DNA from 3 places in the Sinorhizobium terangae genome. Region 1 is predicted to be linked to each of the others. Evidence: predicted binding sites of a transcription regulator. Region 1 holds the regulator's gene; each other region holds the start of a gene.

Region 1 (9,679 bases):
CGTCGACGAGTTTCATGAGCGCGGCGGTTACCTGATCCTTGTCGATCGTTTCGCTCATGTCGAAGTCGACGCGGCTTTCGTCCTCCCCGACGGCGGCGCCTGTGATCGGGAAGGGGCAAACGACGGAAAGCAGGTGGCAGGCGGTATGCATGCGCATCAATCGGTATCGGCGCGGCCAGTCGATGTGGAGGACGAGCTTTTCGCCGATCGCCGGTGAAGGCTGACCTCCCGCCGGGACGTGTATGATGACGTCTTTGGTGGCGCCGTGCCTGGTGCCTGCGATTGCGATTCGGCTTCCGTCGTCACGCTCGAGAAAGCCGGTATCGCCCGGCTGCCCGCCCGAGGTGGCATAAAAGCACGTCTGATCAAGCTCGATCCCGCCATTCTCGAGGATCCCTGTCACACTTGCCTCGCAGGTCGAGAGGTAGAAATCTTCACGGAAGAGGGCGGTAACGGTCTTGATCATCGTAAATTTTATCCGACGGGTTCGTACGGGACGGTGATGTTCGAAGTGGTCTTCAGCCAGTTTGGCACCGGCAGGCCCTTGGAGATCAGAAAGTCCGGGTTGAAAAGCTTCGATTGATAGCGGTTACCATAGTCGCAGAGAATCGTTACGATCGTGTGGCCGGGACCGAGATCCTTGGCGAGGCGCACCGCGCCGGCAATGTTGATGCCGGTCGAGCCCCCGACGCAGATCCCTTCCTTTTCGATAAGGTCGAAGACATAGGGCACGGCTTCCGAATCGGGAATCTGGTAGGCGAAGTCCGGCGTGAACCCTTCGAGGTTGGCCGTGATGCGGCCCTGGCCGATGCCCTCGGTGATCGAGCTTCCGCTCGCCTTGAGCTCGCCATGTGCATAGTAATTGTAAAGTGCGGCCCCTTCCGGATCGGCAATACCGATCTTGACGGCTGCATTTTTGGCCCGCAACCCTTGTGCCACGCCGGCGAGCGTGCCTCCAGAGCCGACCGCGCAAATGAAACCGTCGACTTTGCCGTCCGTGTCGCGCCAGATTTCCGGCGCGGTTGTTTCCACATGCGCGTCGCGGTTGGCGACATTGTCGAACTGATTTGCCCAGATCGCGCCGTTCGGGTCCGTCTTGGCAAGTTCGGCGGCCAGTCGGCCCGAAATCTTCACGTAGTTGTTGGGATTTTTGTAGGGTACTGCGGGAACTTCGACCAGTTCGGCGCCCAGCAGGCGCAGCGCGTCCTTCTTTTCCTGGCTCTGCGTTTCAGGGATTACGATGACCGTGCGATAGCCGAGCGCGCTGGCGACGACCGCGAGGCCGATTCCGGTGTTGCCGGCCGTGCCTTCTACGATGACGCCGCCGGGCTTCAGCTGCCCGGATTTTTCCGCCTGGCGGATGATCCAGAGGGCCGCTCGGTCCTTCACCGATTGGCCCGGATTGAGAAACTCCGCTTTGCCCAGAATGGTGCAGCCGGTGGCTTCGGAAACGGCCTGGAGTCGGATCAACGGTGTGTTGCCGATCGCTTCGAGCACGGACGGAAGAACGGTCATTTTGAAAACCTCACGCTGGACGGAACAGACGCCGGGTCTGAGCCCAGCATAAACCCTGATGAACGGCGATCCGATAAACATTTGGTTTACAGGCAAGATCGCCGAAATATTGGCGTGTTTTCGGCTCAGCCTGTGCACTAGGCAAGAAATAGCGTTTCGCAGCTAACCTGTCCCGGGCAAAATTCGTCTCGGTCGTCAAAAGGGCGGTCGAAAGTGGAAAATCTGGACAGGCGTTGCCGTCGGAGAGGCATTAAACCCGGGCAGGGGGGAGACAGCCACGGGTTTTGGAAGGGGAAGCCCTTCCCGATGCACGCGAGGACGAAATGGCGACTGCATTCACAGCCCGACCCGACCATGGAATGGTGTGGATAACAGGGGCGAGTTCGGGCATCGGGCGCGCCGTCGCCCTGAGGCTGGTTGAGGAGGGGTACTCGGTCGTCGTCACGGCACGTAACCACGAGAGGCTGGTGGCGCTTCAGCATGAGGCGTCAGGCCCCGGCAGGATTGTCGTTCTCGATGGGGACGTCACGGATCCGAGCGACATGGAGCGTTTGCTGGCGGCGATCGAATACGATCACGGCCGGGTGGCTTTGGCCCTGCTCAATGCGGGCGTAGTGATTCCGGTGCGCGGCGACGATCTTAACCGGGACGCCTTCGATAAGAGCTTTGCGGTCAATCTTCATGGCGTGGTCAATTGCCTCGTACCCGTTGTCGAACACATGAAGGCGAACGGCCATGGCCAGATCGCCATCATGTCGTCGCTGGCGGGATACAGCGGCCTGCCGATGAGCGCTGCATACGGGGCGACCAAGGCAGGGCTCATCAATATGGCCGAGAGCTTGAAATTCGACCTCGATCGTATCGGCATCCGCCTGCAATTGATCTGTCCGGGTTTTGTCGACACGGCCGCCTCCGCCAGAGGCAAGTTCCCGCGACCGGCCCTGGTGAGCGTAGAGGAGGCGGCGGAGCGCATTTGCCTCGGCCTGAAATCAGGGCGCTTCGAGATCACGTTCCCGAAACGCTTTACCTATGCGGTTAAACTGGCGCGTTTCCTGCCGTACAGGGCCTATTTCGCGCTTCTCAACTGGCTCGTGCCCGGGCGCGTGCCCGCCACCACGGCGAAAAAGTCGCAATCCAGAACGAAGGGGCGGTCGCGTCAGGCGGTGTGAAGCACGAGAACCGCACCGAAGACGAGCGACAGGCCGAGCCAGCCGACCGGTTTCAGCTTCTGACCGAAGAAGAGACGCCCGCAGATCGCGGTGCCGAAGATGCCGGTGGCACCGAGCACCGCATAGGCGATGGCAAGTTCCATGCCCTTGACCGCCTCCGCAAGCAGCGCGAAGGCGGCAAGTACCAGGAGAATCGAAAGCACGCCCCAGCCGCGCCGTGCAAAGCCGTTCGACTTCGTGGAAGCCAGATTCGCAGCGACGTCGAGGACGCCGGCCATAACCGCGAAAGCGAAATAGAAGCTGTTGGCGCTCATCGGGCCGCTTCTCCCGCCGCTTCCTCTTCCGGTGCCTCGCCCGCGTTGACGAGCAGTATCCCGACGATGGCCATCGACAGGCCCAGCATTTCACGGCCGCTCAGTGCATGGCCAAAGACGAACACCGAGACCAGCGTGATGAGGGCGACACCTGACCCTTCCCAGATGGCATAGGCGACGCCGACAGAGATCGTCTTCACGGCCCTGGCGAGGAATACGTATGAGAGCGCAATCGATGCATACATGATCGCATGTCCGGCATAGGAGCCGGAGGCGGACGCGGCCTTCATCGCGGTGAGGCCAGCGACCTCGGTCGCGATCGCGAGAGCCAGGAAAAGCCATGCAACACGCATGAGGAACCTTCGGGACTAATGCATGTCGCCCAAAAGTGTGCAGCGGTTTTGGGACAACGACATGCATAAAAGCAAATGACCTAAAGCGCGTCACATGAGTCCGATCGAAGGCGACGCGTTTTATACTGACAAACGAAAAGAGCCATTCGCGTACTTGCCGCGAATGGCTCTTTGAAACTGGCTCCCCGGGCCGGATTCGAACCGGCGACCTATCGATTAACAGTCGAGTGCTCTACCGCTGAGCTACCAGGGATCATCTGCGCCGCAGAAGTGAGGCTGCTAATACAAATGCTTTTTCGATTTGCCAAGCGGTTTTTCAAAAAAAATGACAACGTCGGTTGCGAGGCTGTGGAGAAGGCCCCAATTCTGGGGGAGGAGCATGAAAGAGCAATAATGACGAACGCCAGGAAAGAACGACATTTCGGCATCGATCCGCAGACACGTGAGATCGTTCTCGGAAAATGGCGTATAAGCTTGCCCAACTCGCCGGTGCTTAGAATTCTGCTTGGCTCGCTTCTTATCGTGGGCGGCGTGTTGGGCTTCCTGCCGGTGCTCGGTTTCTGGATGATTCCTCTGGGGCTGCTTGTGCTCTCTCACGACATACCGGCGATCCGCCGGCGTCGCCGCAAACTGGCGGTCTGGTGGGCACGCTGGCGCGGCCAGCAAAATTCGTCCGGAAAGTCCTGAACTTGGCACGCGGAACCGATGTCTGGAGGCAGCGGGGCGGCTGACGAATCCGCCGATTGGATGCCGCTGGGGATTGCTGGGGAGAACGGTGAATGCCTTCGTACGTTCTACCTTTTTCGAGTCCTTCCCCCTTGCGCTCCTCATAGATTCGTTCTAAACGCCGGCCATCGCTTGATCGATCGAGCGCGAGAGGCCTCGTGGCGGAGTGGTGACGCAGAGGACTGCAAATCCTTGTACCCCGGTTCAATTCCGGGCGAGGCCTCCAAACAAAATCAATAGCTTAACATATCCGCTTCAAGCAGATTGCGAGAATTGCCTAAGCCTCATCACCAGGGCAAGGATCGAGGCCATATGTCATGACCTCGTCAGTCCGGCACTCTTTCCAACGAAGGTCCCATAGCGGCTCGAAGGGACAGCCGAGCGGGCTCTGGTCACCCCAACGCCTCGATCGCCGGCATGGATGTCGCCTGCGCGCGGTCATAGCTACATGCCGAAGAGCGGACCGCACAACAATCCTAAGACCTTTGGCAACGTCCCGTAGGACTAAGGTCCATGGATCATGGCAGGTGTCGCCCCTAAACTCCCTCGATATCATTTACAACGAGTTTTTGCTTTGAAGCGCGGTTTGTACACTCGCCGGTCTCTGCCGAAGGGCATGGGCCGGCTTTTTCTTCCTGCTGAACGTTTGCCTCGCTCTACTGCATGTTTTCTAAATCGTTGTCGACTCGGACTAAAACATGCAGCAGGCCAACGGCGCGGTGCTGGAGGTATTGCAGGCCAGTGGTTCTTCGACGCCTGAGGCCTCAAAGGGATCTTATCTCAAGAAAATCGATGATCTTGGTCCAATCCAGACGCTTCGCGAGTGTCTGGGCGAGGGGCCTTCCGTGGCGTGCCCGCATTCGGCTGCGACCACGGAAACAACGGTAGGAATCCTGAGAAGCCGGTAGGTCAGGTCTCGCGCTCAAAAAGAACATCCGACCAGCAGCTTCTAAACGCCACCGCCTCCTGCAACCAGGCTCGAATACCGCTTACATCGTCAAACGAATGCGTGTCGCTCAAAAGTGTGCCGTGGTTGGGGCAACGAGATGCACAAAAGCACTGATCTAAGGCGCGTCACATAAGTCCGATTTAACGCGACGCGCTTAGTGATAGCGGCGAATGAGGCCAACGAGCTTGCCCTGGATCTTGACGCGGTCCGGCCCGAATATCCGCGTTTCATAGGCCGGGTTGGCCGCTTCGAGCGCAATGGACGCGCCCTTTCTGCGGAACCGTTTGAGCGTTGCCTCTTCATCGTCGACCAGTGCAACGACGATGTCGCCGGGATTAGCCGTGTTTGCATTCCGAATGATCACAGTGTCGCCGTCGAAGATACCCGCTTCGATCATCGAGTCGCCCTTGATTTCGAGCGCGTAGTGTTCGCCACTGCCCAACATCTCGGCCGGGATGGAAATGTCGTGCGTGTTGTTCTGGATCGCGGAGATCGGAACACCGGCCGCGATTCGTCCCATGACCGGCACCGAAACGGATGCGGTATCGCTCGGTGGCGGCGATTTCGGCGCGGCGGCCGGCGCGGCAGGCGGCTTGCCCAGGCTGCCTTCGATCACGCTTGGCGAGAAGCCACGCCGAGGCTGCGGGCTCGTTGTATAGGCCTCAGGCAGCTTGATGACTTCAAGTGCGCGCGCCCGGTTGGGAAGGCGGCGAATGAACCCACGTTCCTCGAGCGCTGTAATCAACCGGTGGATGCCCGACTTGGAGGCGAGGTCCAGCGCGTCTTTCATCTCATCGAAGGACGGCGGCACCCCGGATTCCTTCATTCGTTCGTGAATGAACAGAAGCAATTCCTGTTGCTTGCGGGTTAGCATGGCGCGTCACTCCAGAATCGCGAAACAAATCAAGAACAGACACTATATGTTCCATATGTGTTCCGCAAGTGCCTAAAATTCCGTGAATTTTCCCAGTCGTCGCGTATTCCCGCTGAAAAGCGGTCGGTCGCTCGGCAGACTGCTATCCCGCTAACGATGCAAAAGTTAGAGCCGCGACCCTGGCCGGTCGGTCAGGCTGGTGAGGGCTCCGGAGCTTGCGCGTGTCGCGGTTGTGATCTCCTGGATCAAGGCCTGGCTCGCCACCGGAATTGAAACGTCGGATCGGAAGATCAATCCCACCTTTTGCGCCGGCACGAGCTCCTGGATGTCAAGCTGGCCGGATATATCGATCTCGACCAACGAACCTGTTTCGAGCTCTATTCGGACGGCGTCCTGGCGCACAAGGCCGATGAACTCGCTCTTCTGGAGAATGTTCTTGACGAACATCGGAGAGCCGCTGCGCAGAACCGATTTATTGAACTCCATGCCTACGATCTTGCGCAGCGCGCCTTCGAGGTCGCGGTTGCCGGTCAATACCACCCAAGGGTACTGGGCCAGGTCCTTGAGTTCGATCTGGTGACCGTCAAGCATAGGGTGACCGGCGCGTACGACGAGGATCATGGAATCGAGATAGAGCTCGCTCTGCTCGACATCGGGCGGAAGATCCTCCGGCTCGAAGAGGGTCGCGATCAGGAAGTCGAGATCGCCGAGCAGCAATGGGCGGATCAGGTCACTGCGAGTGCCATTGGCAATGTTGATGGTCAGACGCCGCTCGTCAGTCACGAGCCTGAGGATCGCAAAAGCGAGCGTGCGGCTGTCAGGGCCAAGCGGAGCGCCGACGTTGATCTCGCCCGATCCAAGCGTGCGGATCGCTTTGATTTCGCTTTCCATCTTGCGCATCTCCGCGGCAATGCGCCGGGCATGATCGAAGACCGCCTCGCCAAAGGAAGTGAGCGTGATGCCGCGCGGGCCGCGGTCGAGCAGCGGCACTCCGAAAGCATATTCAAGCATTTGGATACTTTTCGAAAGTGCCGGCTGGGAAAGATTGAGGCGCTGCGCGGCCTTGTTCAGGCTGCCCAGTTCAGCGACTGCAAGGAACCGATTGACCGAACGCAGATCCATATTTCACCTCCCCGAGAAACTGGATTTGACGATAGTCAGTTCTAACTTCTGGTTTGAACGATATCAAATCATTCTTCTTGATTTTAGAACTTCCGAAACGCAGACTTCGATCATTCCCGGCGGTTACGATCGATTTGCCCAGGGAAGGCCGAAGCGGGAAGTCCTTGAGGACGGGGTTGTACGAAGCCGTGAGGAGACGGTGTCGCACAATCGAAGCGACGGTCGAGGAGGAGCATTTCCGGATAGTCCGGATTTCAATCATCGCATGATCATTGTTGGCCTTCAGGGAGCGCTCATGCGTGTCCCAACGGTTTCGGCTGGCATTTTTCCAAGGCAGGAGGGGAGGATTGCATGTCGGCAAGAGTTGGATTCGTGGGCGTCGGCGCAATGGGATTGGCCATGGCGTCGCATGTGCTGAAGGCGGGCTTCGCCGTAGCTGCCTACGACCTTGATGCGGAATGCCTCGCCAAGGCATCCGCCGCGGGCATCACGGCTGCAAAAGACCTCGCCGATCTCGCGACGATGGCCGACGTTTTCATCGCCGTCGTCGCGACCGATGATCAGTCGCGCGCGGTGACCAGGGAGTTGGCGCCCATCGCCAAGAAGGGCTCGGTCATTGCGATTGCCGCGACCAACAATCCGGGCACGATGCGCGAACTCAGCGATTACTGTGACAGCTATGGTGTGAATTTCATCGACGCGCCGGTCGTCTATGGCCTGGAGGGAGCGCGCGAGGGCACGCTGCTTTCACTCTGCGGTGGACGTGAGGCCGATGTCGAGAAGGCGCGTCCGGTGTTGATGAGCTACAGCCGCGACGTTCTGCACGTCGGCGAGATCGGCTCCGGACAGCTCGCCAAGGCCTGCAACAATCTGCTGCACTGGATCCATTGCGTCGGCAACTACGAAGCGCTGCTCCTTGCCAAGCGCTACGGCGTCGATGCGCAGCGCATGCGCGAAATTCTGCTGAAGAGCCCGGGCTACAACAACACGCTGGAACGCTGGGACGGTACCCGTTTCACCTGGCACGAGAAGGACATGGACGTCGTTCTCGACCTTGCGCAGGCGGGCGGGCTGGTGCTGCCGCTGAGCGGCCAGACCGACCAGCTCATCAAACTGTTGACCCCTGCCGACGTGCGCGACCTGCTCTACGGCCCCGAGGCCCACTATCTCGGCCGCCGCGTCATCGCGATCAACAGCGAGGCCGGAAGCGCCTGAGAATTCTGCTCTGCCGACGTTTTGCGCAACGGGAGCTGAATCATGGAAATTGTCGCATTCGATGTCGAGCCGGTGGTCCTGAAGAAGGACGATCCGGAATGGAAGTTCGCGCTTGGCGCCAAGCCAAACACGGAAGGTGTCATCCTGCGCGTCGCGACGGCAGAGGCCGAGGGGTTCGGCTATGCCTCGGCCACGGCCCATATGGGCTCGATCAAGTCCACGCTCGTCGCGGAGCTCGGTCACTTCCGTGCCTTGGTGCTCGGTAGTCGTGTTGACGAGATCGGCGCCATCATGCAGCTGCTCGACCGCAGGCTGCGTGGGGCTCCGCAGGCGAAGGCCGCCGTCGACTGTGCGCTCCACGATCTTCTGGCAAGGATTCTGAATGTCCCGCTCGCGACGCTCATCGGCGGCAAACGGCGCAGTGAGGTGCCGATCCTGCGCATTCTCGCCATCAAGTCGCCGGACAAGATGGCAGTTCAGGCAAGACTCCTGGTCGACCAGGGATATCGTTACCTGAAGATCAAGGTGCACGGCGATGTCGATGAGGATGTCGCGCGGGTCGCGGCCATCCGTGCCGAGGTTGGTCCGGACGTGCATTTGACGATCGATGCCAACCAGTCCTATTCGCCGAAGGATGCGGTAACTGCGATCCTGAAGATGGCGGATCATGGCATCGAACTCGTCGAGCAGCCAGTGCCAGTCGAGGATCTCGAAGGCCTGTCACTTGTGACGAAGTTGGTCCCGATCGCCGTCGAGGCTGACGAAGCGGCGGGCTCCCTCGCAGAAGTCTATGACCTGGCAAAGCATCGGCGCGTCGATGCGATCAGCCTGAAAATCCCGAAGCTCGGCGGTATCCGCAATACGCTTGCGGCGGCTGCAATCTGCGAACAGGCGGGAATCCGCTACCGCATGGGCGCCGCGGTCGGCAGCCGTCTGCTCTCTTCCTTCGCCATTCACCTCGCCTGTGCACTTCCGGGAGCGCAATACGCTTGCGAGCTCGGCGAGTTCGAGCGGCTGCTCGGTGATCCCTTTGGTGGCTTGTCGGTTGAAGACGGGGTGCTCCGGCTACCGTCCGGCCCCGGAACCGGAGTGGAAAAGGTCGATGCCGGCACAAGCGATCGGGCGGCCGAGAATTACGAAGCTATCACGATGACGAAAGGATGACCGAGGTGGGAAAGCATGCATCTTCTGGAAAATACGCGATCGTTGGTCTCGGCGTCATTGCCGGGCCGCAACCCGACCGATCGGAACGAATGATCGCGGCAGAGGCGGCGAGGCTTGCGATCGCCGATGCTGGCCTGACAAGGGCCGATATCGGCGGCGCGATAGATCTGAGGCGTACGGGCGGTGGCGGCGACCGCGCCAATTACTCGGACGCCTTCACGCGTGTTCTCGGCATCAAGAACAATTTCTACTTCACCTGTGGGCGCGGCGGGGCACTG
Region 2 (9,679 bases), 880 kb from region 1:
CCTGAACTGGCCCTATACCCTGCTCGTCGTCATGCCCGTCAACCGCCGCCTAGAGGCGGCACGCCCGGAAGAGGCCGGCGACGAGACCCGTGCGCTGCTCACGCGCTGGGGCAAGCTCCATGCCGGCCGAAGCGCGCTCGGCGCAATTGCGACGGCGATCTATCTGATCGCCGCACTGCGCGGGTTGTAGGCGTCATCACATCGTCACGATAAGCACCTAAGGAGCCCCTTCGGCCCTTGACCAAGATCCGCGGCTCGAAGCTTTTCGCCTTCTGGTGCGCGCCGGACCGGAGGGCGTGCGGACCGGCGAAATCGCCACGCGGGCTTGGCACAATCAACACGCGACGAACGGGTCGTGCGATGCGTCGCTGATATGACTGGCTTCAGGGATCTGCTCGCCTATCTCGTGAAGCACCGCTCCAACGGTAGTCCCAAACTTTGCCGCCCGGTCATTGATGCCGTGACCTGCAATCGTTGAGGAGGATTAATCGTGAACGACCACAGGCCATTCAACGTTCTCTTTCTTTGCACAGCCAATTCCGCGCGCTCGATCCTCGCCGAGGCGATCCTCGATCGGCTCGGTCAGGGCAAGTTCAAGGCGTTTTCGGCCGGATCGCAGCCCAGGGGGAAGGTTCATCCTCTCACACTGGAGGTCCTGGAGAGCCTCAACTACGATACCTCATTCGCGCGCTCCAAAAGCTGGGACGAGTTTGCAACTCCTGACGCGCCGAAGATGGATTTCGTCTTCACCGTCTGCGACGATGCCGCCAACGAGGCTTGCCCTGTCTGGCCGGGGCAACCGCTGTCTGCGCATTGGGGCGTGCCGGACCCGGCCGCGGCCGAAGGCAGCGAGCCCGAAAAACACTTTGCCTTTGCAGAGGCTTACCGGATGCTGAATAACCGGATATCGATCTTCATCAACTTGCCTATGCCCTCTCTCGACAAGCTCGCCTTGCAACAGCGCCTCGACGAGATCGGCCGCGATAGGCCGGACGCGGAGTGATAGTGATGGCATTCGACCTTCCGGTTTTCACGTCCGCCTAAAGCGCCGCGCGTCTCTTGAAGACGTGCAAAGAATCGATTCCATTCTGATGGATGCGGGATGCGGGCGGAAAACCGCGCGCACTTTTCCTCATCCCGCTTAGCGCATCTCCACCATCGCTGAGGCCGCGTCCATCTCCTCGTGCAGCTTGCGCTCCTCGTCGGCATGCGGCTTCGTGAAGCGCGCAATGACGAGATAGGCGACCGGAGTGAGGTAGAGTGTCACGATCACCGCAAGGCCCAGCCCGCCGACCAGAACCCAGCCGAGCGCGACACGCGCCTCGGCCCCTGCCCCGCTCGCCAGAACCAATGGGACAGCGCCGACGACGGTCGCGATCATCGTCATCATCACGGGTCTCAGGCGGATATTGGCCGCACTCTCGATGGCGCTGCGCACATCCTGGCCGCGATCACGCAACTGATTGGCGAACTCGACGATCAGGATACCGTTCTTTGCCATGATGCCGACCAGCATGACCAGACCGATCTGGCTATAGATGTTCAGCGTATTGCCCGTCAGGATCATCGCGAAGACGGCACAGGCAAGCCCGAGAGGCACGGTCGACATGATGATGAGGCCGCTGACGAAGCTCTCGAACTGTGCTGCCAGCACCAGGAAGATGATGACGATCGCGAAGCCGAAGGTGATGAAAAGGCCATTGGCATTCTCGTTGAGCGTTGCCGCTTCCGCGAGCGGCATCACCCGCGAGCCCGGCGGCAACAGCGGCTCCGCCATCTCCTCCACCATCGACAGCGCCTCACCGAGCGCGAGGTCGGACTTGAGGCCCGCCGAAAGCGAAACGGCGCGAAGCTGCGACTCGCGCGCCAGCTGCGGCGCCACGGCCTTTTCCTCGATCGTCGCGATGCTCGACATCGGCACGATCCGGCCGTCGCGGGCCTTGACGAAGATGTTCTGCAGATCCGTCGGGTCGTTGAGCGGGGTCGTCGAGGAAAGCAGCTTGACGGGATAGGCATCGCCCTCGACGAAGATATCGACGACGCTGCTGCCGTCGAGCATCGCCTGCAGCGCCCAGGAGAGGCCGCTGATATCCACGCCGAGGTCGGACGCGCGCTCGCGATCGATGGTGATCGAGAGTTGCGCCTGGTTGGCCTCATAGTTGAGCCGCACGTTCTCGAAACGGCCGGTGTCTTCGATCTCGCGGACGAGTTTCGCCGCCGCGTCGCCGAGCTTCGTGTAGTCGTTGCCGACCAGGGCCACCTGAAGGCCGCTACCGGCACCGCGAATGCCAAGACTGTTGGACTGGATGGCAAAGGAGCGGACGGACGGAACTTTCGCGGTCACCTTATTGATGTCGGCGACGATCTGCTGCTGCGTGCGCTCTCGTTCTTCCCACGGGGCAAGTGTCAGCACCATGAAGCCGCTATTGGCCGTGCCGCCCTGCCCCGAGATTGAAAAGACATTGGCGATCTCGCCCGATTTGACCAACGGCTCAAGGCCTTCCTCGATGCGACGCATCTGCGCCTGCGTATATTCGAGCGAGACGCCCTGCGGCGCGTTGATCCTGAGCATGACTTGCGAACGGTCCTCGTTGGGGGTCAGCTCGGACTTCAGCGTCAGGAAACCGGCGGCACCTGCCGCGGTGAAGAAGGCGGCGACGACGAAGACGATGAGCGGCGCATTGAGGCACGCACGAAGCGTCACCCGATAGAACGCCGCGGCCCGCGCCCCGAGCCGACTCATCACGCCCTGATGAGCATGCGCATCGGTCGTCAGCAGACGCGAGGCGAGCATCGGGCAAAGCGTGAGCGAGACGAAGGACGAGAGCAGGATCGAGAAGGCGAGCACAAAGCCGAACTCGCGGAAGAGTCCACCGGTCTGCCCGGGGAGGAACGAGAGCGGCACGAAGACCGCCGCAAGCGTGGCGGTTGTCGCCAGCACCGCGAAGAAGACTTCGAGCGTGCCATGGACGGCGGCGGCCCGCGGTCCGAGCCCCTCCGCCCGGCGGCGCACGATGTTTTCGAGCACCACGATCGCGTCGTCGACGACGAGGCCGGTTGCAAGCACGATCGCGAGCAGCGTCAGGATGTTGATCGAGAAACCGGCAAGATAAATTGCCGCGAGCGTGCCGATCAGCGCGATCGGCATCGAGATCGCCGGGATCAGCGTCGCCCGCCAGTCGAGCAGGAAGAGATATATGACGAAGGTGACGATGAATACGGCGACGAGGAGCGCTATCTCCACTTCGTGGATCGCGCCGTTGATGAAGACGGCATCGTCGCTGGTGATCTTGAGTTCCGTTCCCTCAGGCAGGATCTCCGCGGAGATCGTATCCACCACCTTGTGCACGCCCTCGGAGATATTGACCGTGTTCGACTGGGCCTGGCGGACGATGCCGAGACCAATGCCCTGCCGACCATTGGAGCGCAGCGCCGACGTGCCCGTGTCCGGGCCGAGCGTCACCGTCGCGACGTCGCGCAGCCGCACATTGTCGCCGATGATGAGGTTTTCGAACTGCTCGGGCGTCTGGAGGTCCGCCGTCGCCCGAACAGAAATATCCTGGCTGGCGCTGGTCAGCGAGCCCGCGGGCACGTCGTAAGACGCGTTGGAGAGCGCTTCGCGAAGATTGGCCACCGTGACCCCACGCCCGGCGAGCTTCGCCTGGTCCAGGTCGATGCGGAAGATCTTCTCCTGGTCGCCGTAGACGGTTACATCGGCGACGCCCTCAACAGCCGCAAGCCGGTCGCTGATCTCGTTCTCGACAAGCAGCGTCATGTCTTCCATGGTCATCGTGTCGGAGGTGAGCGCCAGCCGGATGATGGGCTGGCTGTCCGCGTCCGCCTTGACGATGATCGGCTCGTCGGCATCGTCTGGAAGCTGGCCGGCAACGCGGCCGAGCGCATCGCGGATGTCATTGGCGGCCTGGCCGATATCGGTCGTGTCGGAGAATTCGAGCGTCACGCGGCTACGCCCGAAGGAAGAGCTCGACGAAATGCTTTTAAGGCCCTGGACGCGCGACACCGCGCCTTCGACGACCGAGGTCACCTCGCGGTCGATCGTTTCCGGCGAAGCGCCTTCGAACCATGTCGTCACGGAGACGACCGGCTGGTCGACCTGCGGCAGTTCGCGCATTTCGATCCCGTTCCAGGCGGCGAGGCCCGCAACGACGATCAGCGTGTTGATCACCAGCGCGAAGATCGGCCGGCGGATGAAGAGCGCGGTAAAGCCGCTCTTTCCCCCTTGGTCTCCGCCCTTGCCGTGATGCCCCCCGAACCCGATGTTCATTGCGCATCTCCCGCGACCTTCTGCTCGGGCTCGGGCCGGCTTTCGCCGGCAACGCGCACTGCGCCGCCGTCGCGCAGGCGCTGCACGCCCTCGGTCACGACACGGTCGCCCTCGGCAAGAGCGGCATCGACAAGCACTTTGTCCGGATTGCGCTGGATGATCTTGACCGGCACCCGCTCGCTGCGGTCGCCTTTGACACGCCAGATATAGGATCCGTCCGAACTCCACTGGATCGCCAGCGGATCGACCGTCGGATAACGGTCGCCATCGAAGGCCATGGTGACCGAGAAGGACATGCCCGCCCGCAGCATGTCGTCGGGATTTTCAAGCCGCGCGCGGACGCGGAGCGTCCGACTCGCCTGATCGAGACGGTTGTCGATGGCGTGGATGACGCCTTCGAGCTGCCGCCCGGGTTGCGCGATCGCATTTGCCGTCACCGGCTGATCAACGAAAATCTTGCTGGCGAAGCGTTCCGGCACCCAGAAATCGACAAGAATTTGCGAACGGTCGTCCACCACCGCGATCGGCGTCGAGGTCGTGACGTAGTCACCGACATTGACGGTGATGATACCGACCACACCTTTCGAGGGTGCGACAATGTCGCGGCGCTTGAGATCCAGTTCTGCCGTCTTCAGCGCCAACTCCGCCGCCTGCAGCGCGATTTCCGCGTCGCGAACCTCGACTGCCGTCACAGCCCTTGCCGTGCTGAGATTGCGATAGCGCTCGAGCTTTTCCTCGGCACTGTCGCGCGTCAGCTTCGCCTGTTGCGCCGCAACCTTTTGGTCGTCGCTGTCGAGCCGGGCAATCACCTGACCCTCGGCGATCCTGTCGCCGGATTTTACCAATATTTCGGTGAGATTGCCGGTCGCCGTCGGTGTTACCGAGACGGAGTGGATCGCCTCGCCGTTACCGATGGCGTTGAGCCTGTCGTTGACGATCGCGCTCGCCGACGGCCTGACGACAACCAATGTCGCGTCGCCGAAGCCGCCCTGCCCGCGTCCGCCGTTGCGCCGCCCGCCTTCGCCTTCGCCACCGTCAGACTTCGACAGTGCGTCGATCAACGGATGCGAAACGCCGATCGCCGCCAGCGTTTCCCCCGCGCCGGGCGCAAAACGTACCCAGGCGACTGCCCCCACCACGAGCACAACGGCGCTGACCGCCAGTTGCTTCCAAACCCGCATTCACATCTCCAAATGAAAAGCACGCTCCAGCGCGGCCCGTGCCGGCGGAGCGTTCCGATTTGCCCCGAGTATCATTATTTGCGTGCCTTCGAGCAATCTCGGAATGCCATCATTACGCAATTGTAATAAAAGCGAATTTGTTGGCGGCATGATGGCGCCGATCGCCGTGCGTCGATTGCGCAGTGTTTTGCTGGACAACCAGTGTTTACAGCCTCGACGGCTGGGCTATTCTGCTTGCCTCGGGGACCATTTCCGATCGGTTTCGATGTTCAACTCATGTTGTGGAGAAGGACGATGTGCGACGCCTGCGTCATGGAAGCCGTAAGGCAGCGTATGCTGTCGCGGCGCGGCTTTTTCTACGCTGCTGCGGTTGGCAAGGAGAAAGCATGAGTACTGTCGTCCCGCCGCCCGATCCCGAAGCCGACCCGCGTGTCAAGGCGGTTTTCGATGACATCCGTGCCACCCGGAAATCGGACTTCATCAACAATATGTGGCTCTGGCTCGCCTTCGACGCGGACCTCCTGGAGCGGACTTGGGCGGAGGTGAAGGCGGTCATGGCGACGCCCTCCGCCCTCGACCCACTAGTCAAGGAAATGCTCTATATCGCCGTTTCCGTCAGCAACGGCTGCGGCTATTGCATCCACTCCCACACGGCATCGGCCAAGGCCAAGGGCATGACAGAGGCGCAGCATGCCGACCTTCTGCGCGTCATCTCGCTCGCCGCCAAGACCAATCAATTGGCGACCGCGCTGCAGGTCCCTGTCGATCCGGCTTTCGATGCGACAGGCGAAAATTGATGGCTTCGAAATAGCCTATCTTTCCACAGGCTTGTCTTCGCGCTTGAAGAATCCGGAATAAAAGAAGAACATCATTTCTGGCCTTTCGGTCCCGAATCACTACATTGGGCCGCATGAGCAAAGGTTTTGACGACATTCCCTTCTTCGACGAGGAGCCGGCACCGCGCAAACCCGCGCCCGCCGCCAACGGTATCGCTGCGCGCGCCATGGCCGCCCGCGACAACGCCAAGCGCCCGGATTATCTCTCCGGCCTCAATCCCGAGCAGACGGAAGCTGTCGAGACGCTCGAAGGACCTGTGCTCGTCCTCGCCGGTGCCGGCACCGGCAAGACCCGCGTTCTGACGACCCGCATCGCCCATATCCTTTCGACCGGCCGCGCTTTCCCCTCGCAGATCCTCGCGGTCACCTTCACCAACAAGGCCGCGCGCGAGATGAAGGAGCGCATCGGCGTGCTTGTCGGCCATGCGGTCGAAGGCATGCCCTGGCTCGGCACCTTCCATTCGATCGGCGTCAAGCTGCTCCGCCGCCATGCGGAGCTCGTCGGCTTGAGGTCGGATTTCACCATCCTCGACACCGACGATGTCGTGCGGCTGATCAAGCAGCTCATCCAGGCCGAAGGGCTCGATGACAAGCGCTGGCCGGCCAAGCAATTCGCCGGCATGATCGACACCTGGAAGAACAAGGGCCTCGATCCTTCGCAAATTCCGGAGGGCGACGCCCGCGCCTTCGCCAACGGCAAGGGCCGCGAACTCTACGCCGCCTACCAGAACCGGCTCTTGACGCTCAACGCCTGCGATTTCGGCGATCTGCTCCTGCACCCGATCCGCATGTTCCGCGCCAATCCGGATGTGCTCCGGGAATATCACGACAAGTTCCGCTACATCCTGGTCGACGAGTACCAGGACACCAACACCGCGCAATATATGTGGCTGCGGCTCTTGGCGCAGCGGCCGCAGGGAAAAAGCTGGTCGCAACGAAACCCCTCCCCAACCCCTCCCCACAAGGGGGAGGGGCAGGTGCGTGCCGCTGACTCCCGCTCCCCATCGCAGTCGAGCGAGGAGCAAGCGTCGAACCTCGATGACCGGAACGCGGCGGCGCGGCAGGATAGCCCCTCCCCCTTGTGGGGAGGGGTTGGGGAGGGGAAATCGCAGGGAGCCGGCGACAGGAAACCCACCGTCAACATCTGCTGCGTCGGCGACGACGATCAGTCGATCTACGGCTGGCGCGGCGCGGAGGTGGACAACATTCTGCGCTTCGAAAAGGATTTCCCCGGCGCCAAGGTCATCAAGCTGGAGCGCAACTACCGCTCGACCGAACATATTCTCGGCGCCGCCGCGCACTTGATCGCCCACAACGAAGGCCGCCTCGGCAAGACTCTCTTCACCGAACGCACCAATCCGGACGATGAGAAGGTGCACGTCCATGCCGCCTGGGATTCGGAAGAGGAAGCCCGCGCCATCGGCGAGGAGATCGAGCAGCTACAGCGGCAGAAGCACAATCTGAACGACATCGCGATCCTGGTGCGCGCCTCGTTCCAGATGCGCGAATTCGAAGACCGCTTCGTCACACTCGGGCTCAACTACCGCGTCATCGGCGGCCCGCGCTTCTACGAGCGGCTCGAAATCCGCGACGCCATGGCCTATTTCCGCCTTGTCTGCCAGCCGGCCGACGACCTCGCCTTCGAGCGCATCGTCAACACGCCGAAGCGGGGCTTAGGCGACACCACGGTGCGCACCCTGCACGACTATGCCCGCGCGCGCGACATCCCCATGCTCGCCGCTGCGACCGAGATCATCGAGACCGACGAGTTGAAGCCGAAGGCGCGCAAAGCCCTCTTCGACGTCGTCACCGATTTCCGCCGCTGGCAGACGCTGCTCGAAACGACGCCGCATACGGAGCTTGCCGAGCAGATTCTCGATGAGAGCGGCTACACCGCCATGTGGCAGGCCGACAAATCGGCGGAAGCCCCGGGGCGGCTCGAAAACCTGAAGGAACTCATCCGCTCGATGGAGGCCTTCGAGTCGATGCGCGGGTTCCTGGAACATGTCGCGCTCGTCATGGACGCCGAGCAGAACGAGGATATGGATGCCGTCTCGATCATGACGCTGCATTCGGCCAAGGGCCTGGAATTCGACACGGTGTTCCTGCCGGGCTGGGAGGAAGGCCTCTTCCCCCACCAACGCGCGCTCGACGAGGGCGGCCGCGCCGGTCTCGAGGAAGAACGCCGCCTCGCCTATGTCGGCATCACCCGCGCCAAGCGCCGCTGCCATATCTGGTTCGTCTCGAACCGCCGCATCCACGGCCTATGGCAATCGACGATGCCCTCGCGCTTCCTGGACGAACTGCCGATCGACCATGTGGAAGTGGCCGAGCAGGATGTCTCCTATGGTGGCTACGGTCGCGGCGGCTATGGCCAGTCGCGTTTCGACAAGGCCGATCCCTTCGAAAACTCCTACCAGACCCCCGGCTGGAAGCGCGCCCAGCAGCACCGCTCGGAGGCGACCCGCGACAATTGGGGCACCCGCTCCGGCCACGCCGTCGAGCGCATCGGCTACGGCGAGTCCGGCCCGCGCACCCGCATGATCGAGGGCGAACTGGTCGCCAAGTCGACGACCTCGGAACCCTCCCGCTTCAACATCGGCGACCGCGTCTTCCACTTGAAATTCGGCAATGGCAACATCGCCGCGATCGAGGGCAACAAGCTGACGATCAATTTCGATCGGGCCGGACAGAAGCGCGTGCTCGAGGGGTTTGTGGAGCGGGTGTGATCAGGCCGAACGCTGGGTCGACGCCACCGCCCCGCGCTCAAATCATCATCTTGTACATCACAAAGCCAGACTTCTGCGCCAGCTTGTCGTAGAGCCGCATCGCCTTGATGTTGCTTTCGTGCGTCAGCCAGTACACACGCGGCGAGCCTGCCCGTCGTGCCGCTTCGAAGACGCCGTTGATCAGCGCCTGGCCGACGCCCTTGCCGCGCGCGGCTTCGTTGATGAAGAGGTCCTGGAGATAGCAATTTGGCTGGATCGAGATCGTGCTGCGATGGAAGATGTAATGCGTGAGCCCGATCAGCCGGCCTTTGCTTTCGGCAACCAGCGCATGCATCGGTTCATAGGCATCGAAGAAGCGTGACCAGGTCATGAGCGTGATGTCGGGCGTGAGCGCGGTTGCCCCCGCGCGGCCGTAGAAGGCGTTATAGCCTTCCCAGAGCGGCAGCCATCGATCGTAGTCACTGCGCACGACGGGTCGGATCGAGAGGTCTTCGGTCATTTTCGAACCCACCAGGAAGGCCTTGCAGAGCGCGAGAGGATAAACCCTGACATCAATCCGGTCCATGCGGCTGTCGCGCACCAGTTCATCGCTCGACGATGGTTCAAGGACATGAGGCAGGCGCTCGATAAATCAATACTTCATGAAAG
Region 3 (9,679 bases), 950 kb from region 1:
GAGACGTGCGCAAGCGAATTTGCGCGTAAAGACAATCGAATGACGCAGGAAAGATAGGCTGACGGGCGGACCCCGCGGTCCGCCCGTCCAAAGATAGCCCTGGAACTCGTGAGACATTTATGGCTCGGGCGGCTTCGCCCAAAGCCACGCCGACTAGCGCGTCAGGCGCTTGTAAGTCACGCGCTTCGGATTGACTGAATCGGGGCCGAGACGACGGATCTTGTCCTTTTCGTAATCCTCGAAGTTGCCTTCGAACCACTCGACATGGCTGTCGCCCTCGAAGGCAAGGATATGGGTCGCCAAGCGGTCGAGGAACATGCGGTCGTGGCTGATGATGACCGCGCAACCGGCGAAGTTTTCGAGCGCGTCCTCGAGTGCCGCCAGCGTTTCGGTATCGAGGTCGTTCGTCGGTTCGTCGAGCAGGACCACGTTGCCGCCTGATTTCAGCATCTTCGCAAGGTGCACGCGGTTGCGCTGGCCGCCCGACAGCGTCCCGACCTTCTGCTGCTGGTCGCCGCCCTTGAAGTTAAAGGACGAGCAATAGGCGCGCGAGTTGACCTCGTGCTTGCCGAGCTTGATGATGTCGTTGCCGCCGGAGATCTCCTCCCAGACGGTCTTGTTGGGGTCGAGCGCGTCGCGGCTCTGGTCGACATAGGCAAGCTGCACGCTGTCGCCGATCCGGAACGAACCGTCGTTCGGCTGTTCCTGGCCGGTGATCATGCGGAAGAGTGTCGTCTTGCCGGCGCCGTTCGGACCGATGACGCCAACGATGCCGCCGGGCGGCAGCTTAAAGCTCAGGCCTTCGATCAGCAGCTGGTCGTCATAGCCCTTGGAAATATTCTCCGCCTCGATGACCACTTGGCCCAAGCGCTCGCCGACGGGAATGATGATCTGCGCGTCGCCGGGACGCCGGTCGGCGGCTGCCTTGACCAGTTCGTCATAGGCGCGAACACGCGCCTTGGACTTCGCCTGTCGGGCTTTCGGGCTCGAGGCGATCCACTCCTGCTCGCGGTTGATGGCCTTCTGGCGGGCAGCCTCTTCGCGCCCTTCCTGCGCCATGCGCTTGGCCTTGGCCTGCAGATAGGCGGAATAGTTACCCTCGTAGGGAATGCCACGGCCGCGGTCGAGTTCGAGTATCCAGCCGGTGACGTTGTCGAGGAAGTAGCGGTCGTGGGTGATCATCAACACCGCGCCGGGATATTCGCGTAGGTGCTTTTCGAGCCAGGCGATCGTTTCGGCGTCGAGGTGGTTGGTCGGTTCGTCGAGCAGCAGAAGATCCGGCTGTGACAGCAGCAGCTTGCAGAGCGCAACGCGGCGCTTCTCGCCGCCCGAGAGATTGTTGACGTCGGCGTCGCCCGGCGGGCAGCGCAGCGCATCCATCGCCATTTCCACCTGGCTGTCGAGGTCCCAGAGGTTCTGGCTGTCGATGATGTCCTGTAGCTTGGCGCCCTCTTCCGCCGTCTCGTCGGAATAGTTCATCATCAGCTCGTTGTAACGATCGAGGATCGCCTTCTTGGCGGCGACGCCCTCCATGACGTTCTCGAGCACGGTCTTTGCGGGATTGAGTTGCGGCTCCTGCGGCAGATAACCGACAGTCGCACCCTCGGCGACCCAGGCTTCGCCGGTGTATTCGTGGTCGAGGCCTGCCATGATCCTGAGCACCGTCGACTTACCGGCGCCGTTGGGGCCGAGAATTCCGATCTTCGCGTCCGGATAGAACGAGAGATGGATGTTCTCGAGGACCTTCTTGTTGCCATAGGCCTTGTTGAGCCCGGCCATGTGGTAGATGAACTGACGTGCCATAAGGGAATGCTCCGCATCGGAAGGGAAATTTGCCCGCTATGTAGGCGAATTATGGTAGCGGGGCAATCCGCCAAAGGCCTGCCCACGCCAATCCCTTCCGGCAGGCAACCGTCGCGGATCAACCATGCCCGGCGGCGGCGGCGATCCCTTTGGCGCATTTGAACTCGGTCGTCCCGGCCGCCTGGATGAGGCTACCGAGGCCGGCCTTGCCCGAAAGGTCGCCGGCAAGTCCGATGGTGAGGCCGGTTATGACGCTGCGGCCGTTGACAGTCTGGCAGCGCATGCGCACCCGGTCCCCGGCCCCTGCCCCGAAGCTCTGGTCGAAGGCGTGCTTGATCTCGTTTTCGTCAATCTCGGATCCGAGTTTGTCGGCAAAGAGGGCCTGCACCGCGGAACTGTTCAATTCATCGAGAAGGCGCAGTTGCAGCCTGAAATAATCTTCCGCCTTTGCCGTCTGGCACGTGCCGCTCTGCAGCCACTGGTGGCGATCGAGGCCGGACTTGACCCCCGGCATGGCAACGAGCAGGCGCGCAGCGGTCTCCTCGGCCATGGCAAGCTTCGGCAGGTCCAGCCAATCACCTTTTCGATCGCGCGCCTTGAGCTCCGCCTCGACGCCGCAGTAGCTTTTCTTCAGCGGCCAGAGGCCGTGAAGCGAGAAGTGTGTCGCATCAAAACGATCGGCCGTCTGATCCGCGCATTCGTTGCGGGTCGGCCGCGTCTCGCAAAATCCCGGTTGCCAGCTGACCGCCAGCACATATTGCGTCTTGCCGGAGCCTGCCACTTCCGCGGCTTCCTGCGTCGATACTTCCTCGGCGGCGGCGAAGGACGACAGTCCCAGCCCCAGCATGAGCGTTGCAACTCTCGCAAGATTCGCTTTCACCCTCGTCCGCATTTCGAATAACCCCCACATGAAAACAAAACGGGAACAAATATCGACGAATGCGCGAAAATTGCAACCTCTAATTCTCATTTCCAGATTCGTTGTGACGTCATGCACAACAAGCAACAAGCAACGATTGCCTTTGCGGCGCAAATCGATTTGATATCGGCCGGTGTGCATTTTCCGCAGAGAGGCACATTTTCTGCTGGAAAGTGCTTCCGGTTCGCGCAACGGACGCTCCGTTGGTAACCCGCACACGAGAGTCTGACGATTGGTCCGGGGGGGCATGGGATGTTCGGGCAGGTGAGGACGCATCAAAGCCCGACGGGTGCTGCGCTCGGCTGGCGCCACTTCGCGGCCTCGACCGGGCCGCACGGAATCCTCATTGTCAGCCATGGGCTTGCCGAGCATTCCGGCCGCTATGCGCGTTTCGCCGAGGCGATGGCCAAACATGGGTTCCATGTCTATGCGCACGACCATCGCGGCCATGGCGAAAGCCGCGCACCGGATGCCCCGCTTGCGACCTTTGGCCACCGCGACGGGGCGGCCAAGGTGATCGCGGACGTCCGGGCGATGCGGGACGTGGCCGCCGCCGATCATCCGGGCCTGCCGATTATCCTCTTCGGCCATTCGATGGGCGGCCTCATCGCGCTCAACGCCGCAGAAACCGATCCTAAGCTTTACGACGCTCTCGCCGTCTGGAACTCCAATTTCCGTCCGGGTCTCGCCGGCCGGGGCGGCCAGGCGATACTGGCGATCGAGAGAATGCTCAAAGGTTCGGACGTGCCGAGCCCGCTGCTGACGAAGCTCACATTCGGCGCCTGGAGCAAGGCGATTGCCGATCGAAAGACCGATTTCGACTGGCTGTCGCGCGATGAAGACGAAGTCGCCAAATACGTGGCCGATCCGCTCTGTGGTTTCGATGCGACGGTGTCGCTTTGGATCGACGTGTTCAAATTCGCCTTCGCCGGCGCCCGCTCGGACCGGCTGGCGCGGTTGCCCGCCGACCTGCCGGTCCATCTCGTCGGCGGCAGCGCGGATCCTTCGACGTTCAACGGCGCCGCCATTCGCTGGCTCGGCGAACGAATGAAGGCACGCGGCATGACCGACGTGACCATTACCATCCATGACGGCATGCGCCACGAAACACTCAACGAGATCGGCCGGGAGCAGGCAACCGAAGACTTCGTCGCCTGGTGCCTGAAGGCGGTCGACCGGAAGCGCCGACGAGACGGAAGACCATGACCGACCTCACCCTGCCCAGAATCGCCACCGCTCATAATCGCGTTTCCTATGGCCTGACGCTGATGGTCATCGCCGTTCTGATTTCGCCGCTGATCGACATTTTCGCCAAGCTTGCTATCGCCACGGTACCCTCGGCCGAGATCACCGCCGTCCGTTTCCTGCTGCAGGTCGTCTTCATCCTGCCGGTCGTGCTCGTCCGCCGCACGCTCCTCGACCTCACCTGGAAGAAGAGCGCGCTGCATGCCCTTCGCGGCGGGCTTCTGGTGCTGACCATGCTCTCCTTCATCACCACGCTGAAGGTGATGGAAGTGGCCGACGCGATCGCAATCTTCTTCGTCGAGCCGATCATCCTCACCATTCTCGGTAGCATCTTCCTCAAGGAAACGATCGGCTGGAGGCGCTACACCGCCTGCGCCGTCGGCTTCTTCGGTGCGTTGCTCGTCATCCAGCCGAGCATGAAGGAAGTCGGCCTGATCGCGCTTCTGCCGATCGTCTCCGCCTTCGGACTCGCCGTCTTCCTGCTCGTCACGCGCATGGTCGCGCAGAACGAGGACCCCTGGTCGATGCAGTTCCACGCGGGTATCTGGGGCGGCCTCTTCTGCCTCGCCCTGCTCTCGCTGGGCGAAGGCAGCGGCTCGAGCGTGTTCGATCCCGTCTGGCCCGAGGGCAACGCGTGGCTCTACCTGCTTGGCGTCGGCGTCGCGGCGACGATCTCGGGCGTGCTCGGTGTCTATGCCTATCGCGCCGCCCTGGCCTCGGTGCTCGCGCCGCTGCAATATCTCGAAATTGTGTCGGCGACGATCTTCGGCTGGCTGGTCTTCGGCGATCTGCCGGACGCGCTGAAGTGGCTCGGCATCGCGATCATTATCGGCTCGGGCCTCTATATTATCTGGCGCGAGCGCAGGGTTGAGAAGACCGCAAGCATCGCGCCCGTCTCGCCGGCGATCTGAGGCGCCAGCAACGGATAAGAATGAAAGAGCATTGGGAGGAATTTGGATGAAAACGGGTGGTCAGCTGGTTGTCGAGGCCCTGGTGGCAAATGGCGTCAGGCGCATCTCGTGCGTGCCGGGGGAGAGCTATCTGGCGGTTCTGGATGCGCTGCACGACACCGACATCGACGTCATCGTCTGCCGGCAGGAAGGCGGCGCGGCGATGATGGCGGATTGCTGGGGACGACTCACCGGCGAGCCGGGCGTCTGCATGGTGACGCGCGGCCCCGGCGCCACCAACGCCTCCGCCGGCCTTCATGTCGCCAGGCAGGATTCGATTCCGATGATCCTCTTCGTCGGCCAGGTGCAGCGCGACGCGCGCGAGCGCGAGGCCTTCCAGGAGATCGAATATCGCCGCGCCTTTACCGAGGTCGCGAAATGGGTGGGAGAAATAGACGATCCAGCCCGCATCCCGGAATTCGTGACCCGCGCCTTCGCCGTCGCGACGTCCGGCCGGCCGGGCCCGGTGGTGCTGACGCTCCCGGAGGACATGCTGACCGATAGCACCGAGGCCACTCTGGCCCGCGCCTACCAGCCGGTCGAAAGCCATCCTGGCCGGAGCCAGATCGCCCGGTTTGAGGAACTGCTTGCCACAGCCAAACGACCGATCGCCATTCTTGGCGGCACGCGCTGGTCTGCCGAAAGCGTGGCTGAGTTTCAGCGCTTTGCCGAGCGCTGGAGATTGCCCGTCGGCTGCTCCTTCCGCCGCCAGATGCTCTTCGATCACCTTAATCCGGTTTACGCCGGCGATGTCGGCATCGGCATCAATCCCGCGCTTGCGAAGGAAATCAAGGAGGCCGATCTCGTCCTGCTCGTCGGCGGCCGTTTTTCCGAGATGCCCTCTTCCGGCTACACGCTGCTCGACGTCCCCTACCCCAGGCAGACGCTGGTCCATGTCCATCCCGATCCCGCCGAGCTCGGCCGCGTCTACCGCCCGGATCTGGCGATCGCCGCGTGCCCGCGCGATTTCGTGGCGGCGCTCGGCAACGTCAGGCCTGCGGGCGAACCCGCGTGGTCCGCTCGTACCGCCGCAATGCACGAATCCTACCTCAAATGGTCGACGCCGCCCGAGAAGGGGCCCGGCGACGTGCAGATGGGGCCGATCATGAACTGGATCGAGGCGAACACCGCGCCGGACACGATCTTCACCAACGGCGCCGGCAACTACGCCACCTGGTTGCACCGCTTCCACCGCTTCCGCCGTTACGGAACCCAGGCCGCCCCTGCATCAGGCTCGATGGGCTACGGCCTGCCGGCAGCCGTCGCGGCCAAGCAACTCCACCCGGAGCGCGAAGTCGTCTGCTTTGCCGGCGACGGCTGCTTCCTCATGCACGGGCAGGAGTTCGCGACCGCCATCCGCTACCAGCTGCCGATCATCGTGCTCGTCATCAACAATGGCATCTACGGCACGATCCGCATGCACCAGGAGCGCGAGTATCCCGGCCGCGTCAGCGCGACGGACCTTACCAACCCGGATTTTGCAGCACTCGCGCGCGCCTATGGCGGCCACGGCGAAACCGTGGTGCGAACCGAAGAATTCGCAGACGCATTCCTCCGAGCACGCGCCAGCGGCAAGCCCGCCATCGTCGAAATCAAGCTCGACCCGGAAGCGATCACGCCCACGCGAACGCTCACCGAAATTCGCAACGGTTGAGGGGAGACAGAGCGCCCCGGCCACCTTACACCTGAATCTGAGGCACTCTTCGTTACCCCCCTCTGCCCTGCCGGGCATCTCCCCCACAAGGGGGGAGATTGGCATGCTTCAACGCTTTCGCAGTTCGCAAACGTCGCACTGCGCACGAATTGATCAGTTGAAGAGGCAGGTGCGGCATTTTCCGCAATGAAACCAACGCGGGCGGACAAATGAGGCAGGGAGCCCGCATCGCGCCGATCTCCCCCCTTGTGGGGGAGATGCCCGGCAGGGCAGAGAGGGGTATCGCAGCGGTTCGCTCGGCAGGCGGCAAACCTTGTCAGCTGCGGATATGCAGCGTTTGCTGATAGACTGCGGTAGAGCGAGCGCCGGAACGGCAATAGCCGAGCATCGGGCGCTGGAACTCGTCGAGCGCATCGACCATGCGGGTCACCGCGTCGGCGGTCACGCCCATCGGACCGACGGGAATGTGCGTGATCTCCAGACCCAGCTCGGCGGCGCGCGCGGCGATCGCATCGAAGGTCGGCTGATCGGGGGTCTCAAAATCCGGGCGGTGGCAGACGATGGACTTGAACCCGAGCGCCTTGATCTCGTCGAGGTCCTCGACCGTGATCTGGCCGGAGACCGAGTATTCATCGTTGATCTGGCGAATGTCCATGATGATGCTTCCTCTGAACGGTGTTGCCCTGATTTAGGCCCGGCGTCAGGCGGCGTCAATCGCAAGAGCGGAGTGAGGAAGGTGTTTCCTCCTGCAGCCCGCACTAGCTATTGCGGCCGATCAGGTCACCGTGAAGGCGAGCGCATAACTGCGCGACTGGCCGGGCTCGATGACGCCGAGTTCGCCCGATGTGGCCAGTTCCACCCGCTTTGCAAGGCGATGCGACGCCGGTTCGATGCTGATGACATTGGCACCGCCGCGCTGGCAGCGCCACATCTGCAAAAACGGCAACGTGTCCACGCGGAACCGAACGGCAAGCCGCCGCCCGCCAAGCCCCGGCAACGGCGTCAACGAAACCTCCGACCAGCCGTCCTCGTGATGCGCCGGAATACAGAAATGGGCGCTCTCGCCCTCGCCGAACTGCCAGCCGATCAATCCGCTTTCGAGTGACGGGGTGACAATACGCGTTTCGCGGCCGAGCAGCCGGCCACCGATATTCATGTGATACATCATCATCGGCGCGAAGGCCGAGTCGCCGACGTTTGTTACGCGGTCCTCAAGCACCACGCCTTGCCCGTTTTCGGCCACAGACCACCGACGTTCGACGGCGGCCTTGCCGCCAGAGGCGAGATCCACCTCGGTCAGAGCCTGGCAGCGAGTGCCATCGGCGGACATCTCCGCCCGGATGACGGGTGTGCCTGCAAGCGAACCGTGCAGAGGATAGCGCCTTCCGTCGTCGCGGCCTTCGACGGCCTCGGGATGGCGGATGTGATCGGGACCGCAGGTAAAGAGAAAGCCGGCGAGCGCATGATCGATCCTGTGGTCGCCATCGGACGGAATGGCCAGACCCGGAGAAAGGTCGGTGCCATCGAACACGAAGGCAGCGATGTCGAGCGCCGACGAGCGGTCGAACAGGAGGTGGCCAGAGACGCCGTCACGCGTGCTGCACAAGGTCGTTTCCATAGATTGCTCCGGCTGGCGCATGCGAATCACGCGCACGTGCAAATGCATGATAAGGCAAAGCAAAACGCTCCGAGCATGATAATTTCCGGCTGAACAATCGGGCTTCGAGGGCGTTACCGACAGAGACGGAGGAGGAACAACGGCAAGGAACATCTCAGGCGCCTTGTCCGCCTCATTCTCCCCTGTTGAAACCGACGCCAGACCGATCTACTAGGGTTTAACGGATCGGTCAGGATGAATTTTAACCAACCGTTCACGATGGATTCACTTTTTTCACATTAACGTCCAAATCGGCATGTACCGCCCGGATCAATCATCATGAAAACAGGTTCTATCGTGACGACTGCGACCCGCACCGGTCTCTCGCTTCTCGCCGCAGCCGGCCTCTTGATCGTGGAGCTTGCACCTGCCTCCGCGCAGGAAGGCTATTCCCGCGGCGGTGGCGATGTCATCCTGGTTACCCCGAACGGCGAAATTCTCGACTACATGCCGGGACGGGACGAGGTGCGCGCCATGCGCGACCACCGCGGCCGCACCGTCCTCGTCGATCCCTGGGGCAATATCGTCGCGACAGTGATGCCGTCGGACGGCTACGGCAGGGCCCGCCGCCGGCAAAGCGACGTCGATGTCTATTCGAACGACGGCTATGGCTACCGCGACGATGGCTACCAAGACCGCGGCTACGGCTATTCCGAGCCCGGTGAGTTTACGGGCACGGTCCCGGACTACCGCGAACCGGCCCCTGTCGAGCGCGAGGAGTTGCGAGACAACCTGCCCGGCCTCATGGACGGCAGCGAGCAGGCGGCCTACGATCCGCGATATGACGAGCCGCTTAGACAGCCGATGCCGCCGGCGATCTCGGTGAAGGGCAAATCGCGTGCGGAAATCACCGCGCTGCAGGTGTTTCTCGACCGCGAGGGCTTCTCGCCGGGCGTGATCGACGGCAAGATGGGCTCGAACGTCACCAAGGCCATCGAAGCCTGGCAGCAGGCGACCGGCGAGACGCTTGATCCGAACAACACCGAGGACATTCTCGAACGGCTGCGTTTCAACGGCGGCCTGCCGATCACCACCTACACGATCACCGCTACCGACGCGGCCGGGCCTTATGTCGCGGCGATCCCGGAAGACTATGCCCACAAGGCGATGCTTCCGCATCTCTCCTTCACGTCCACAGTCGAGATGCTCGGCGAGAAGTTCCACATGGACGAGAACTACCTGCGCGAACTCAATCCCGGCGTCGATTTTTCCATTCCGGGTACGATTATCAAGGTGATCAATCCAGGCCCGAACAAGGCGGGCAAGGTCGCGCGGATCGTGGCCGACAAGGGTCGCAAGCAGGTGCTCGCCTACGATGAGGCCGACAAGCTCATTGCCGCTTATCCTTCTACGATCGGCTCGTCGGACACGCCCTCCCCGTCCGGCATCGTTTCGGTCGAGCGGATCGCCTTCGATCCGGGCTATACCTACAATCCGAGGATCAACTTCCA

Evidence for each region. The regulator LexA, encoded in region 1, represses DNA repair genes until DNA is damaged. The targets are predictions, from matches to a motif close to TGTTCNNNNTGTGTTCNG.
Region 2: a site for LexA is predicted at 6,317-6,334, ahead of QA637_RS10770 (ATP-dependent helicase). Genes of this name have one in related genera too.
Region 3: a site for LexA is predicted at 2,714-2,731, ahead of QA637_RS11065 (ribonuclease T2). Genes of this name have one in related genera too.

Annotation. Positions count from the first base shown of each region.
Region 1 covers NZ_CP121659.1:1,355,246-1,364,924, forward strand. The annotation lists gene QA637_RS06490 (alanyl-tRNA editing protein) at 1-466, opposite strand, end outside; gene QA637_RS06495 (cysteine synthase A) at 475-1,515, opposite strand; gene QA637_RS06500 (SDR family NAD(P)-dependent oxidoreductase) at 1,839-2,684, shown strand; gene QA637_RS06505 (SMR family transporter) at 2,672-2,998, opposite strand; gene QA637_RS06510 (SMR family transporter) at 2,995-3,351, opposite strand; tRNA gene QA637_RS06515 (tRNA-Asn) at 3,530-3,604, opposite strand; gene QA637_RS06520 (hypothetical protein) at 3,745-4,038, shown strand; tRNA gene QA637_RS06525 (tRNA-Cys) at 4,230-4,303, shown strand; gene lexA (transcriptional repressor LexA) at 5,181-5,900, opposite strand; gene QA637_RS06535 (LysR family transcriptional regulator) at 6,066-7,022, opposite strand; gene QA637_RS06540 (NAD(P)-dependent oxidoreductase) at 7,374-8,237, shown strand; gene QA637_RS06545 (mandelate racemase/muconate lactonizing enzyme family protein) at 8,280-9,401, shown strand; gene QA637_RS06550 (thiolase family protein) at 9,407-9,679, shown strand, end outside.
Region 2 covers NZ_CP121659.1:2,234,839-2,244,517, forward strand. The annotation lists gene QA637_RS10740 (anthrone oxygenase family protein) at 1-190, shown strand, start outside; gene QA637_RS10750 (arsenate reductase ArsC) at 491-1,003, shown strand; gene QA637_RS10755 (efflux RND transporter permease subunit) at 1,142-4,285, opposite strand; gene QA637_RS10760 (efflux RND transporter periplasmic adaptor subunit) at 4,282-5,466, opposite strand; gene QA637_RS10765 (carboxymuconolactone decarboxylase family protein) at 5,853-6,263, shown strand; gene QA637_RS10770 (ATP-dependent helicase) at 6,377-9,031, shown strand; gene QA637_RS10775 (GNAT family N-acetyltransferase) at 9,069-9,530, opposite strand.
Region 3 covers NZ_CP121659.1:2,306,623-2,316,301, forward strand. The annotation lists gene ettA (energy-dependent translational throttle protein EttA) at 154-1,803, opposite strand; gene QA637_RS11065 (ribonuclease T2) at 1,922-2,695, opposite strand; gene QA637_RS11070 (alpha/beta fold hydrolase) at 2,975-3,928, shown strand; gene QA637_RS11075 (DMT family transporter) at 3,925-4,878, shown strand; gene QA637_RS11080 (thiamine pyrophosphate-binding protein) at 4,925-6,571, shown strand; gene QA637_RS11085 (protein tyrosine phosphatase family protein) at 6,888-7,226, opposite strand; gene QA637_RS11090 (DUF4432 family protein) at 7,347-8,189, opposite strand; gene QA637_RS11095 (L,D-transpeptidase family protein) at 8,508-9,679, shown strand, end outside.